DNA from 4 places in the Streptomyces tuirus genome. Region 3 is predicted to be linked to each of the others. Evidence: riboswitches for the same ligand, from Rfam matches in the RefSeq annotation. Region 3 holds a riboswitch; each other region holds the start of a gene.
What was found. Region 3 has a riboswitch for cobalamin ahead of IGS69_RS23510 (ribonucleoside-diphosphate reductase subunit alpha). Riboswitches for the same ligand answer to the same signal wherever they lie in the genome.

Region 1 (3,200 bases), 4.5 Mb from region 3:
ACCCCGGCCCGGACCAGCCGGGGCAGCAGGTCGGACATGGGCGTGGTGAAGGCGAACAGCAGCACGCCCAGGGAGGCCGCCGAGGTGCGCAGCAGCAACTCCCCGGCCCGCAGCGGCCCGTCGTGCGCGAGCGAGACGACACCACCCGGCCCGCCCACCTGGACGAGCAGCGTGACCGCGCCGGTCACGCAGAAGCCCAGCGGCACCCGGTAGGCCCGCCACAGCCGCCGCCCGGGCACCCCGGCCGGCCCCAGCAGCACCACCAGGGCGGTCAGGAGGACCAGGGCGGCGCCCGGCCAGGGCGGCAGCGAGATCGCGAGCACGGTGAGGCCGAGCCCGAGCACGGCCTTGTCCACGGGATGGCGGCGGCGCCAGCGACTGCTGTGCGCCGCCGCGTCGATCGGCAGCACCCGGGCTCAGTCCTGTTCCGCGGTGGACTTCCCGGTGGCCCCGGCGAGCGCGCTGTCGGCCTCCCGCTCCAGCGCCCGCTGCTCGCCCTGCCTGCGGCCCCGGCGCAGGCCGAAGTAGTAGGCGAGGACACCGGCGCCGAGAGCCGCCTGGAAGGAGAACAGCGCCGACTCGATCTCACCGGACGGCGGTTCGTACAGCGGCGAGAACCACGGCTCGTAGTCCGGCTTCAGCTCGGTGATCGCCGTCTCGGCCTCGCCGTCGGCACCCGCGAACGGCTCCTTCTTGTGGTCGCCGAGACCCAGCGCCAAGGGCAGCACCGCGAGCGCCGCGACGACGAACAGCAGGACCAGGTTGATCTTCGTGTTCCTGCTCATCGGGCCACCGCCTCGGTCTCGGTGCGGGTCTGCTTCTTGGCGAGGAGCACACCCAGCCGGGTCAGTTCGCCCTTGCTGGACTGCACGAGCAGCCGCATCACGAGCACGGTCAGCAGACCCTCGCTCACCGCGAGCGGGACCTGGGTGACGGCGAAGATGGAACCGAACTTGCCGAGCGCGCCCAGGAATCCGCTGCCCGGGTCGGGGAACGCGAGCGCCAGCTGCACGCTGGTGACGCAGTAGGTGGACAGGTCGGCGACGAACGCGCCGGAGAACACCGCCACCATCAGCGGCGCGTTGGAGCGCCGCAGCAGCTTGTAGACGGCGTATCCGGCCCAGGGGCCGACGATCGCCATGGAGAAGACGTTGGCGCCGAGCGTGGTCAGGCCGCCGTGCGCGAGCAACAGCGCCTGGAACAGCAGGGTGATGGTGCCCAGCACCGCCATGATGGGCGGCCGGAACAGGATGGCTCCGAGGCCCGTGCCGGTGGGGTGTGAGCAACTGCCGGTGACGGACGGCAGTTTCAGGGCGGACAGGACGAAGGTGAAGGCGCCGGACGCACCGAGGAGCAGGGTGCTCTCGGGGTGCTCGCGGACTTCACGGGTGAGTGACCGGACCCCGTGGACGACGAACGGCGCCGACGCGACGCCCCAGGCGACCGCGTGCGCCGGAGGAAGGAAACCCTCGGCAATGTGCATGGCTCAGCAGACCCTCTCCAGCACCTCGTGGATGGTTGACGCGCCTTGGCCGGTCTCCTGGCTGACGGGTACCACCGCCCGGACTCCGCCTTCCCGGGTCGCAAGGACCCAGTGGCTGCCCGTGAGGGCCGGAGCCGGACTTCCCGATTCACAGTGGCGAGGGCCGCACCGGCATCACACCGGATTTCCCGTTCACCAAGGCCTGGTGACAATAAGGCCGGGGTAAGGGCGATGACAAGCCACCCAAGGGGCGCGCGAGGGGGCGCCCGCTCGCACACCGGCGCATCCCCCGGCTGATCCACGCGCACCGGCCAGGGGTCCTCCGTGCGCTGCCCGGGCCGCGTCAGTCGTCGTCCCCGTCGTCCTCGCCGTCGCCGCCTTCCCTGTCATTCCCGGCCTGGCCCGGGTTCTCCGGCTGCGGCTGCTCCGGCCCGCCGGGGCCCGCGTCCTGCGTCGGAGTCGCGGCGCCGGGCTCCGGCGCCACGGGCGTCGGAGAAGCGGCCGGCGCGGACGGAGTGACATCGGACACGGTGCCGGCGGCCGGCGCGTCGGCCACCCCCGGCCCGGCCGCCGGAGCGGCCCCGGGACCGGCCTCGGAATCGGACGAGGAAGACGACGCGGAGTCGGTGGACGGCGTGGCGGCGGGGCTGCTCGCGGTCGGGGACGCGTCGGGTTCCGTGCTTTCCGCGGTCGTGTCGGGCGAGAACCAGCGCATGCCGATGAGCATCGCGGCGAGGAAGAGCGCCGCGGCTGCGGCCGTCGCGGCCAGTCGCGACCGGTTGCCCGGGCCGCCGCGCCCGCGGGAGCGTCCCGAACGTCCCGCCTGGGCCGCCCGGGCCGCGCTGCGGTGCCCGGCAGTCGCGGGCAGCGCGTACGTGGTCGGGTTGCCGGTCCCGGCCGTGGCGTACGGGCCCGGCCCGGCGGGCATCGCCGCGGACGTGGTCCTGGGCCGCAGTGGCGGCGAGGCTTCCGGCAGCGGCTCGGGCAGGCCCCGCCAGGCGCCGCCGGCGAACCACTCGGCGGCCTGCTGGGCGGTGGGCCGGTCCTCGGGCTGCTTGGCGAGCAGTCCGAGGAGGTAGTTCTCGAACGCGGGCGGCAGCCCGGCGACACCCAGCTCGCGGGGTGGCACGGGGGCGGCGTCGAGGTGCTGGTGGAGAAGGGCTACGGCGGTGTCGGCCTCGAACGGCGGGCGCCCGCTGAGGAGCTGATAGAGCACACAGCCCAGGGAGTACATGTCGGAGGCGGGCCCCGCCTGCTTGCCCAGGGCACGCTCGGGCGCGAGGTACAGGCCGGTGCCGACGATCTGGCCGGTGGCCGTGAGAGCGGCGCCCGGGTCGTCGAGGAACCGCGCGATGCCGAAGTCGCCGATCTTCAGGGTGCCGTTGGCGTCCAGCAGCAGGTTGGCGGGTTTGACGTCCCGGTGCACGATGCCCTGCCCGTGCGCGGCGGCCAGCCCGGCGGACGCCTGTGCGGCCAGATCGGCCACCTGCTCGGCGGGGAGCGCGCCCGAGCCCGTCAGCACCCCGGCGAGGCTGTCGCCCTCGACCAGCTCCATCACCAGGTACAGCCGGTTGTCGTACTCGCCGAAGTCCAGGACGCCGACCACGTTGGGGTGGTTGAGACGCCCGGCGGTCTGAGCCTCCAGACGGAACCGGGAGGTCGCCGTGGCATCGGTGTCCTGGGGGAGCAGCAGCTTGAGGGCCACCGCTCTGGCGAG
Region 2 (3,200 bases), 4.9 Mb from region 3:
AGCCCGGACTTCGGGGTCGTGGGTGATCGGCGAACCCGCGCGGGAAGCCAGGTCGGCGCGGTTGGCGGCGAGTTGGCCGGTGATCGTGTCGGTGCCCTGGGCCAGGCCCTTGGCGAGGGTGACGATCTCGCCCGTCTTCTGCTTCGCGAAGGAGAGCCAGCGCAGGATCTGCGGATCGATGTCCCGCTCCCGGGCGGAATCCAGCGGCACATGGAGCAGGGAGCAGGAGGCGGCCACGTCGACCCGGTCGGCCAGCCCGAGCAGGGTGCCGAGGGTGGACAGTGACTTCTCCAGGTCGTCGACCCAGATGTTGCGGCCGTTGACGACCCCGGCGATCAGCCGCTTGCCGGGCAGCCCGCCGACGGCCGCCAGGGCGTCGAGGTTGGCGGAGGCGGACTCGGTGAAGTCCAGCGCGAGCCCGTCGACGGGAGCCTTGGCCAGCATCGGAAGTGCGTCGCCGAGCCGGTCGAAGTACGACGCGACCAGCAGCTTCGGCCGGTCGGCCAGGGCGCCGAGGCCGCGGTAGACGCGCGCTGCGGCGTTCAGTTCGGCGGGAGTGCGGTCCTGGACGAGCGCGGGCTCGTCGAGTTGCACCCACGCGGCGCCTGCCGCGCGCAGGTCGGCGAGGACTTCGGCGTACACCGGGAGCAGCCGGTCGAGGAGGGTGAGCGGCTCGAAGTCCGCGGGCACGCCCGGGGCGGGCTTGGCGAGCAGGAGGTAGGTGACGGGGCCGACCAGCACGGGACGGGCGGTGAGCCCGAGGGCGAGGGCCTCCCGCAGCTCGGTGACGGGCTTGGCGGAGTTCGCGGTGAAGACGGTGTCCGGACCCAACTCCGGTACAAGGTAGTGGTAGTTGGTGTCGAACCACTTGGTCATCTCCAGCGGCGCCGCGTCCTGGGTGCCGCGGGCCATGGCGAAGTACCCGTCCAGGGCGTCCGCCTCGACGGCGGCACGGTGGCGGCCGGGGACGGCGCCGACCATGACGGTGGTGTCGAGGACGTGGTCGTAGTACGAGAAGTCACCGGTGGGCACTTCGTCGATGCCGGCCGCGGCCAGCTCCCGCCAGTTGGTGCGGCGCAGTCCAGCGGCGACGGCCTCCAGGGTGTCCGCGGTGACGCGGCCCTTCCAGTAGCCCTCGATGGCCTTCTTCAACTCCCGCTCCGGGCCCTGGCGGGGGTAGCCGTACACGGTGGCCCGCGCTGTCGCGGCCGCGGCCTTGGTGGTGGTCACGGAGATCTCCTTCGCGAGATGAATCCCTGAGATCCCGGAGACCGGACGAGAGCGCGAAGGAGTGACGGACCGGACGGAGTCGGCCTCGCGCGACGGAGCGCGGCTGTCCGCCCGGTATGTACGCCGACCCGCCCACGAGGTCACCGGGATATCCGTGCACGAGCCGGTCGTACACGGGCAACGGGCAGGTCTTCGGACTCGCGGGCACATCCTCCGGACGGAGGACTCCTACTGGCCGTCGCTTCCCAGGCCCCATGCGTCGGACCCAGTGCGTATGACGGCGGTCGTTCCCGCTCACCGCTGCGGGGCAGTCCCGGATTCCCACCGGGTTCCCTCTTGCGACGCATCCCGCCTGGCGGACGGGGCGAACCAGCTGCACCGGTCACCCTACGGGCCCGCCGGAGAACAGGACTGCTCGCCTCGCCATCCGGACGGTGAGGTGGGTCACGCGGCCGGGGTAGCTAATCGGTCTGGTTTTTGCCGAGGGGCGCGGTCCGCAGCAATTTTCGGGTTCTACGAAACGCCGGCCCGAAATCGCTTGCTGCGGAACCGGCGTTGTCTACCCAGATTGTCCGGAACCACCGCTCCGCCCGGCGTATGGTCACACATCCTCGACACAACGTCCGTATGAGCGTCAGGCATGTGAGGAATGAACGCGCTGGGGAGGATGGCCGATTCGTGCGCTGCTGACCTGCTGAGACGGCGCGGGTCGACGTGAAGCCCTTGATCTGAGCACATCAATGAGTCAGGTTCTAGGCGGGCCGAACGCAGTTCCGGTCCGAACCCCCCACACCCCCCACGAAAGTGACGAGGAGAACCCTCACATGTCAGCTCGCGCATTCACACGCAGAATGCAGATCCTCACCGCCACGGCTGTCGCCGCAACCCTGACGACTTTCGGGACGGCACACGCGCAGATCCTTCCCGAATCCGCTCCCGCCGAGGGCACCGTGTACGGACTCGGCGCCAAGGGAGCCGTACCGGGCAGCTTCATCGTCACGCTGGACGACAAGGTGAACAAGACCGCCCTCGCCAAGGAGTACGGCGGCAAGCTCAAGCGCGCCTACACCGCCGCCCTCGACGGCTTCTCCGCCGGTGGCCTCTCGTCGGCCGAGGCCAAGCGGCTCGCCGCCGACCCGGCGGTCGCCAAGGTGGTGCAGGTCAAGAAGTTCAGCATCAACGCCACCCAGGACAACCCGCCCTCCTGGGGCCTCGACCGCCTGGACCAGGCGGACACCGCCGGCGACAGCAAGTACACCTACCCCGACGGCGCGGGCGAGGGCGTGACCGCGTACGTCATCGACACCGGCGTACGGACCACGCACAAGGACTTCGGGGGACGGGCCGCCTCCGGCTTCGACGCCGTGGACAACGACAACGACGCCACGGACGGCAACGGCCACGGCACCCATGTCGCCGGCACGATCGCGGGCACAGCCCACGGCGTTGCCAAGAAGGCGAAGATCGTCGCCGTCCGGGTGCTCGACGACAACGGCTCCGGAACCACCGAGCAGGTCGTCGCCGGCATCGACTGGGTCACCAAGAACCATCAGGGCCCGTCCGTGGCGAACATGAGCCTGGGCGGCGGCGCCGACGAGGCCCTGGACGAAGCCGTGCGCAAGGCCATCGCGGCCGGCGTCACCTTCGCCGTGGCAGCGGGCAACGAATCCTCCGACGCCGGGCAGGGCTCCCCGGCCCGCGTGAAGGAAGCCGTCACCGTCGCGTCCTCGACCAAGGACGACAAGCAGTCGGACTTCTCCAACTTCGGCGCGGTCGTGGACGTGTACGCCCCCGGCTCCGACATCACCTCCGCGTGGAACGACAGCGACGAAGGCACCAAGACCATATCGGGCACCTCCATGGCCACCCCGCACGTCGTGGGCGCCGCGGCCGTCTACCTGGCGGGCCACAAGGACGCCACGCCGGAACAGGTCGCCAAGGCCCTCACCGACGGCGCCACACCCGACAAG
Region 3 (3,200 bases):
GCGGATGATGTTGTCCCGGTTCTGCTGGAGACGGCCGTCCAGAAGAGCCTCTTCGAGGCCGTCGGCGATGACGACCAGCTTGTCGTCGGCGAGCAGTTGCTGCCAGACACGCTCGGTCTTGGTGCGGGCGAGGATGCCCTGGGGCGCTTCCTCGGCGAACCGCTGCTGGGCCATCCGCTCGAAGTTCAGATCGGCCTCGCCGTCGGCGTCCCGCAGCCGGATCGGCACGGGAACGGCACGCTCATGGGCCAGCAGTTCCGTGAGCCGCACGAGGACGGCGGTCTTCCCCGTGCCGACACCGCCGACGAGCAGATAGGGCCGACGGGTGGTGCGTTCCCTCAGCCGTTGCGCGATGACCTGGGCGAGTTCCTCGCGGCCCACGATCTGCGTGTCGTCGTGGCCGGAGGTGAGCACGAGTCCATGAGGGTCCTTGCGCGCCTTGACGAGGTAGCGCCGTTTGTTCCAGCTGTACCACCAGAACAGGAAGAGCGCGGCGGCGACCGATGCGGTGAGGACCGGGCCGACGAACCTGACCAGCGCCTCTACCCCCGGCTCCTGCTGCCACTTCTCGACCGTGGTCTCCCTGCCGGTGACCAGCAGCATGTGGACGCCGGCCCCGATCCAGCCGAAGACCACGAGGGCTCCGACCGCCCACGCCATCCGGACCACGTTGGTGTAGGAGAACCACCTGCGCCACTTCTTGGGGCGGGTGGTGCCCCGGCGGGCCTCGAGACGAATGGTCAGACCGTGCCAGTGGCCGACGAATCCGCGGCTGGTCCGCTTCGCTGCCCGGCGCAGATCCAGTGTCACCATCGGCGCGTTGCGCGGCCGCTCCTTGCCCGCAGTGCGACGGACGACCCTCGTCATGGCGCTTGCTCCCTCCGAGAGGACTTCCGCTGCGGAGGATCTGACGGGCGCCGGCACCTACTTCCATGGAAGCACTCCAGGCACGCCCCGCAACCCGGTGGGACACGCCCCGAGGGATCACTCTCCTCATCCATCAGCTGACGCTCCGACACCACCGCGACACAACATCTGGGGGTGCCAACCCGGCCCGGCACAAGATGTATGCTCATGCTCGCTGTCGCCGCAGGGGAATCCGGTGCGAATCCGGAACTGTCCCGCAACGGTGTACCCATGCCCATATCGGCGCATGGGCGTCAGTCCGAGGACCTGCCGACAGCGCACCCGGCCACCCGGCCGGTGTGCCCTGACGTCCGGGCCTCGTGGAATGGGCCGGTGGACGCGACGCCGCGTGCGCTCGTGTGCTGCCCCCTGCCCTCGACGAGGCCCCGTGCCGAGCGAGGGAGAGCCCCACGTGACCATCGCGCCAGCCGAACCGGTCTCAGCCGCCGAGGAGGAGCAGGACGCTCCCGGTACCGCGCTGCTGCGGACCCTGACCGAGCTGACCGCCGACCTCCCCGACGCCGACCCCGGCCGGGTCGCCGCCGCCGCGCTGCGCGGCCGGTCCGCCGCCGCGGACGAGGCGGAGTTGCGGGAACTGGCGACAGAGGCCGCGGCCGGTCTGATCTCCGAGGATCCCGCCTACTCCCGGCTGGCCGCCCGGCTGCTGACCATCGGCATCCGCGAGGAGGCCGCCTCGCAGGGCGTCACGTCTTTCACCGAGTCCGTGGCGGTCGGCCACCGAGAGGGCCTCATCGCCGACCGCACCGCCGAGTTCGTCCGGGTGCACGCGGCCCGGCTCGACGCCCTGATCGACACCGGCGCCGACGACCGCTTCGGCTACTTCGGCCTGCGCACCCTGCACAGCCGCTACCTGCTCCGGCACCCGATCACCCGCAAGGTCGTCGAGACGCCCCAGCACTTCATGCTGCGGGTGGCGAGCGGCCTCGCGGAGGACGACACCACCCGTGCGCTGGAGGAGGTCGCGGCCCTGTACGGGCTCATGAGCCGCCTCGACTACCTCCCCTCCTCCCCCACCCTCTTCAACTCGGGGACCCGGCACCCGCAGATGTCGTCCTGCTACCTCCTCGACTCCCCCAAGGACGAGCTGGACTCCATCTACGACCGCTACCACCAGGTGGCCCGGCTGTCGAAGCACGCCGGGGGCATCGGAGTCGCCTACTCCCGCATCCGCGCCCGCGGTTCGCTGATCCGCGGCACCAACGGGCACTCCAACGGCATCGTCCCGTTCCTGAAGACCCTCGACGCCTCGGTCGCCGCCGTGAACCAGGGCGGCCGGCGCAAGGGCGCGGCCGCGGTCTACCTGGAGACCTGGCACTCCGACATCGAGGAGTTCCTGGAGCTGCGCGACAACACCGGCGAGGACGCCCGCCGCACGCACAACCTGAACCTGGCGCACTGGGTGCCGGACGAGTTCATGCGGCGCGTGAACGCCGACGGGCAGTGGTCGCTGTTCTCCCCCTCGGACGTGCCCGAGCTGGTCGACCTGTGGGGCGAGGAGTTCGACGCGGCGTACCGGGCGGCCGAGGCGAAGGGCCTGGCGAGGAAGACCCTGCCCGCCCGTGAGCTGTACGGCCGCATGATGCGCACCCTCGCGCAGACCGGCAACGGCTGGATGACCTTCAAGGACGCCGCCAACCGCACCGCCAACCAGACGGCCGAGCCGGGCCACGTCGTCCACTCCTCCAACCTCTGCACGGAGATCCTGGAGGTCACCAGCGACGGGGAGACGGCGGTCTGCAACCTGGGCTCGGTCAACCTGGGTTCCTTTGTCGACACATCGACCGGCGGCCTGGACTGGGAGCGACTGGACGAGACCGTCCGTACGGCCGTGACCTTCCTCGACCGGGTCGTCGACATCAACTTCTACCCGACCGAGCAGGCGGGCCGCTCCAACGCCCGCTGGCGTCCGGTCGGCCTCGGCGCGATGGGCCTTCAGGACGTCTTCTTCAAGCTGCGCCTGCCCTTCGACTCGCCTCAGGCCAAGGCCCTCTCCACCCGCATCGCCGAGCGGATCATGCTCGCCGCGTACGAGGCCTCCGCCGACCTCGCCGAGCGGAGCGGCCCGCTGCCGGCCTGGAAGAAGACCCGTACGGCCCGGGGCGTACTGCACCCCGACCACTACGACGTGGAGCTGACCTGGCCGGAGCGCTGGGCGGCGCTGCGCGAGCGCATCGCCACGACCGGCATGCGCAACTCGCTGCTCCTCGCCATCGCCCCCACGGCCACCATCGCCTCGATCGCGGGCGTGTACGAGTGCATCGAGCCGCAGGTGT
Region 4 (3,200 bases), 3.6 Mb from region 3:
CCTGCGGACCAGGGCCTCGGCGAGCCCCCGCTCCCGCAGCCACTCCAGCGCCCGGACCGTCCCCCGGGTGCCGGGCACGATGACGAGGTCGGCGTCGGACAGCTCCTCCGGCCGATCCACGAACCGCACCACGACGCCCGGTTCGGCGGCCAGCGCGTCCACATCCGTGAAGTTGGACATCAGCGGCACGGCGCAGACCGCGACGCGCAGCACGTCCTCGCCGACGGGCGGGGCGACGACGGACTCCCGGACGGCCCCCCGCAGGGAGACCCTGAGGCCGTCCTCCTCGTCGATCCCGAGCCCGTGCCGGAACGGCAACACCCCGTACGTCTTCCGCCCCGTGAGCCCGAGCAGCATGTCCAGCCCCGGCTCCAGCAGGGAGACGTCCCCGCGGAACTTGTTGACGAGGAACCCGGCGACGCAACGCTGGTCCTCGGGCGACAGCAGCGCCACCGTCCCGAAGAACGAGGCGAACACCCCGCCCCGGTCGATGTCGCCGACGACGAGCACGGGCAGCCCGGCGTTCCGGGCGATCCCCATGTTCACGATGTCCGTCCGCCGCAGATTGATCTCGGCGGGAGAACCGGCCCCCTCACAGATCACCGCGTCATACGTGCCCCGCAACTGCTCCAGGCAGTCCAGCACCGTCCCGAGCAACTGCTGCTGCCGTCCGCCGTGATAGCCGCGCGCGCTCAGCTCCCCGACCGGCTTGCCCAGCAGCACGACCTGACTGCTCTGCTCTCCACCGGGCTTGAGCAGCACCGGGTTCATCAGCGCGGTCGGCACGATGCGGCAGGCCTGTGCCTGCATGGCCTGCGCCCGCCCGATCTCGGCCCCCTCCGTCGTCACGAAGGAGTTCAGGGACATGTTCTGCGCCTTGAAGGGCGCGACCTTGACGCCTTGGCGCACCAGCCACCGGCAGATCCCGGCGGTCACGACGCTCTTGCCGGCGTCGGAGGTCGTCCCGGCGACGAGAAGCCCACCGCTCATGTCATTTCCCCCTGTTCGATGACCGCGCGCTCATCAGCAGCCGCGCACCGGCGCACACCCCGAGCGCGAGCCAGGTGACGCGCTTCGACAGCCGCACGGCCCGCTCGACGTCATGGCGGCCGACGGCCCGCCCCCGCGTGTTCAGCACGGGCCGGTGCTCCACCCGCCCGCCGTACGACAGCGTCCCGCCCAGCCGCACCCCGAGCGCCCCCGCGAACGAGGCCTCCACGGGCCCGGCGTTGGGGCTCGGATGCCGCACCGCGTCGGCCCGCCACGCCCGCACGGCCCCCCGCGGATCCGGCCCCGCCAGCACGGCGAGTACGGCGGTCAGCCGCGCTCCCGGCCACCCCGCGAGGTCGTCCAGCCGCGCGGAGGCCCACCCGTACCGGCGGTACCGGGCCGACTTGTGCCCGACCATGGCGTCCAGGGTGTTGACGGCCCGGAACCCGAGCAGCCCCGGCACCCCGCCGACGGCCCCCCACACCAGCGCCCCCACCACGGCGTCGGAGGTGTTCTCGGCGACCGACTCGACCACGGCCCGGGCCATGCCGTCGGCGTCGAGGGCCTGCGGGTCACGCCCGCACAGATGCGGCAGCCGGGCCCGGGCCGCCTCGACGTCCCCGGCCTCCAGGGCACGCCCTATGGTCCGCGCCTCCCGGGCGAGTGAAGTCCCCCCGACGACGGCCCAGGTGGCGACGCCGGTCAGCGCGACGGAGGCGACGGCGGACGGCCGCACGGCACGCGCGGCGGCGGACCCGAGGGCGACGGCCCCTCCGGCACAGACGGCGGTGTGCAGCGCGCCCCACCCGCGGTGGTCCCGCCACAGCACCCGTTCCACGGCACTCGCGGCCCGCCCGAACGCGGCGACCGGATGCCCCCGGCGAGGATCACCGAGCAGCAGGTCACCGATCAGGCCGGCGGCGGCGCCGTACGCGAAGACGCGACCGGCACCCATGGGCTCAGCCGGCCAGGAGGGCGGGCAGGGGTGGGGTGTTGAACCTCGATCGGCAGCCGCGCATGGCGATATGTGTCCTCACTCAGGGTGTCCACGCCCTGGTTCGACGAGACCGGCGGTGAGAGTTCCTGGCTCCCGGGGATTGCTACCCCGGTGACAGTGGCGGGACCGCGCCGGACTTTCACCGGCTTCCTCTCCTGCCGCCGTATTGGCCCCGGCAGTCCACCACGGCCGGGAACCGCCGTCAACTTGCCGTTGACCTGCGAGGGGAGAGTGTGGAGAACCCCACATTGCCCCCTCCCGTACACACGACGACCGGGCGGCACGGAACCGGAGTTCCGTGCCGCCCGGTGGACACGACGTGACGTCAGGCCCTCAGGCCACGATCAGATAGATCCCGTACCCCACGGCCGCCGCACACGCCGCGAAGCACGCGTACGCGCCGGTGACCGCGAGTCCCGCGGACCCGCCCTCCGCCACCGCCCGCTCACGGCGCGACAGGCCGGTGATGCCGAGGGTGAACAGGCCGACGAGGGCCACGGTGACCACGAGGCTGACACCGAAGACGGAGCCGAGGGCCGCCCAGTCGATCTTCATATCCGAGACTCTTCCTTGTAACCGGTGGCGGGGTCAGACCGTGGTGGTCGTGGTCGGCGTGCGCTCGGCGGTGGCCTGCGACGGGAACGCGGGGACCGAGTCGTCCGACGCCGTGGCCGTGCCTCCCGCCGGGGGCGGTGTCACGGCGGCCATCGCCGTGGTGACCACGCCCGCGGGCTCGGTGTCGTCGGTGTCGTTGACGTTGGTGTGGTCGACGACCTCACGCCGCGAGAGCTTCCAGATCCACGCGCTGGAGGCGATGAGGAAGACCGCCACCGCGGCGGTGCCCCAGTTGCCGAAGCCGGTGACGTACTCGGCGAGCGCGCCCACCAGGGCCGCCGCCGGCAGCGTCAGGCCCCACGCGACGAACATCCGCGTCGCGGTGGACCAGCGGACCACACCGCCCTTGCGGCCGAGGCCCGCGCCCATCACCGAACCGGACACCGAGTGCGTCGTGGAGAGGGAGAAGCCGAGGTGCGAGGAGGCCAGGATGACGGTGGCCGCGGAGGTCTGGGCGGCGAAGCCCTGCTGCGGCTGGAGGTCGGTCAGGCCCTTGCCCATGGTGCGGATGATGCGCCAGCCGCCCAGGTACGTGCCGAGCGCGATGGCGAGACCCGCCGAGAGGATGACCCACATGGGCGGGTCGGAGTCGGGCGCG

Region 1: it holds a riboswitch for cobalamin, as region 3 does, so the genes downstream of both, IGS69_RS02555 (energy-coupling factor ABC transporter permease) here and IGS69_RS23510 (ribonucleoside-diphosphate reductase subunit alpha) in region 3, are expected to answer to the same signal.
Region 2: it holds a riboswitch for cobalamin, as region 3 does, so the genes downstream of both, metE (5-methyltetrahydropteroyltriglutamate--homocysteine S-methyltransferase) here and IGS69_RS23510 (ribonucleoside-diphosphate reductase subunit alpha) in region 3, are expected to answer to the same signal.
Region 4: it holds a riboswitch for cobalamin, as region 3 does, so the genes downstream of both, IGS69_RS07060 (cobalamin biosynthesis protein) here and IGS69_RS23510 (ribonucleoside-diphosphate reductase subunit alpha) in region 3, are expected to answer to the same signal.

The regions. Positions count from the first base shown of each region.
Region 1 is NZ_AP023439.1:536,279-539,478, reverse strand. It holds gene cbiQ (cobalt ECF transporter T component CbiQ) at 1-410, opposite strand, end outside; gene IGS69_RS02560 (energy-coupling factor ABC transporter substrate-binding protein) at 417-785, opposite strand; gene IGS69_RS02555 (energy-coupling factor ABC transporter permease) at 782-1,483, opposite strand; cobalamin riboswitch at 1,514-1,698, opposite strand; gene IGS69_RS02550 (serine/threonine-protein kinase) at 1,827-3,200, opposite strand, start outside.
Region 2 is NZ_AP023439.1:154,088-157,287, reverse strand. It holds gene metE (5-methyltetrahydropteroyltriglutamate--homocysteine S-methyltransferase) at 1-1,230, opposite strand, end outside; cobalamin riboswitch at 1,397-1,619, opposite strand; gene IGS69_RS00750 (S8 family peptidase) at 2,055-3,200, shown strand, end outside.
Region 3 is NZ_AP023439.1:5,085,237-5,088,436, reverse strand. It holds gene IGS69_RS23515 (NACHT domain-containing protein) at 1-867, opposite strand, end outside; cobalamin riboswitch at 1,069-1,195, shown strand; gene IGS69_RS23510 (ribonucleoside-diphosphate reductase subunit alpha) at 1,319-3,200, shown strand, end outside.
Region 4 is NZ_AP023439.1:1,507,662-1,510,861, reverse strand. It holds gene IGS69_RS07065 (cobyric acid synthase) at 1-990, opposite strand, end outside; gene IGS69_RS07060 (cobalamin biosynthesis protein) at 992-1,945, opposite strand; cobalamin riboswitch at 2,046-2,203, opposite strand; gene IGS69_RS07055 (hypothetical protein) at 2,321-2,542, opposite strand; gene IGS69_RS07050 (inorganic phosphate transporter) at 2,576-3,200, opposite strand, start outside.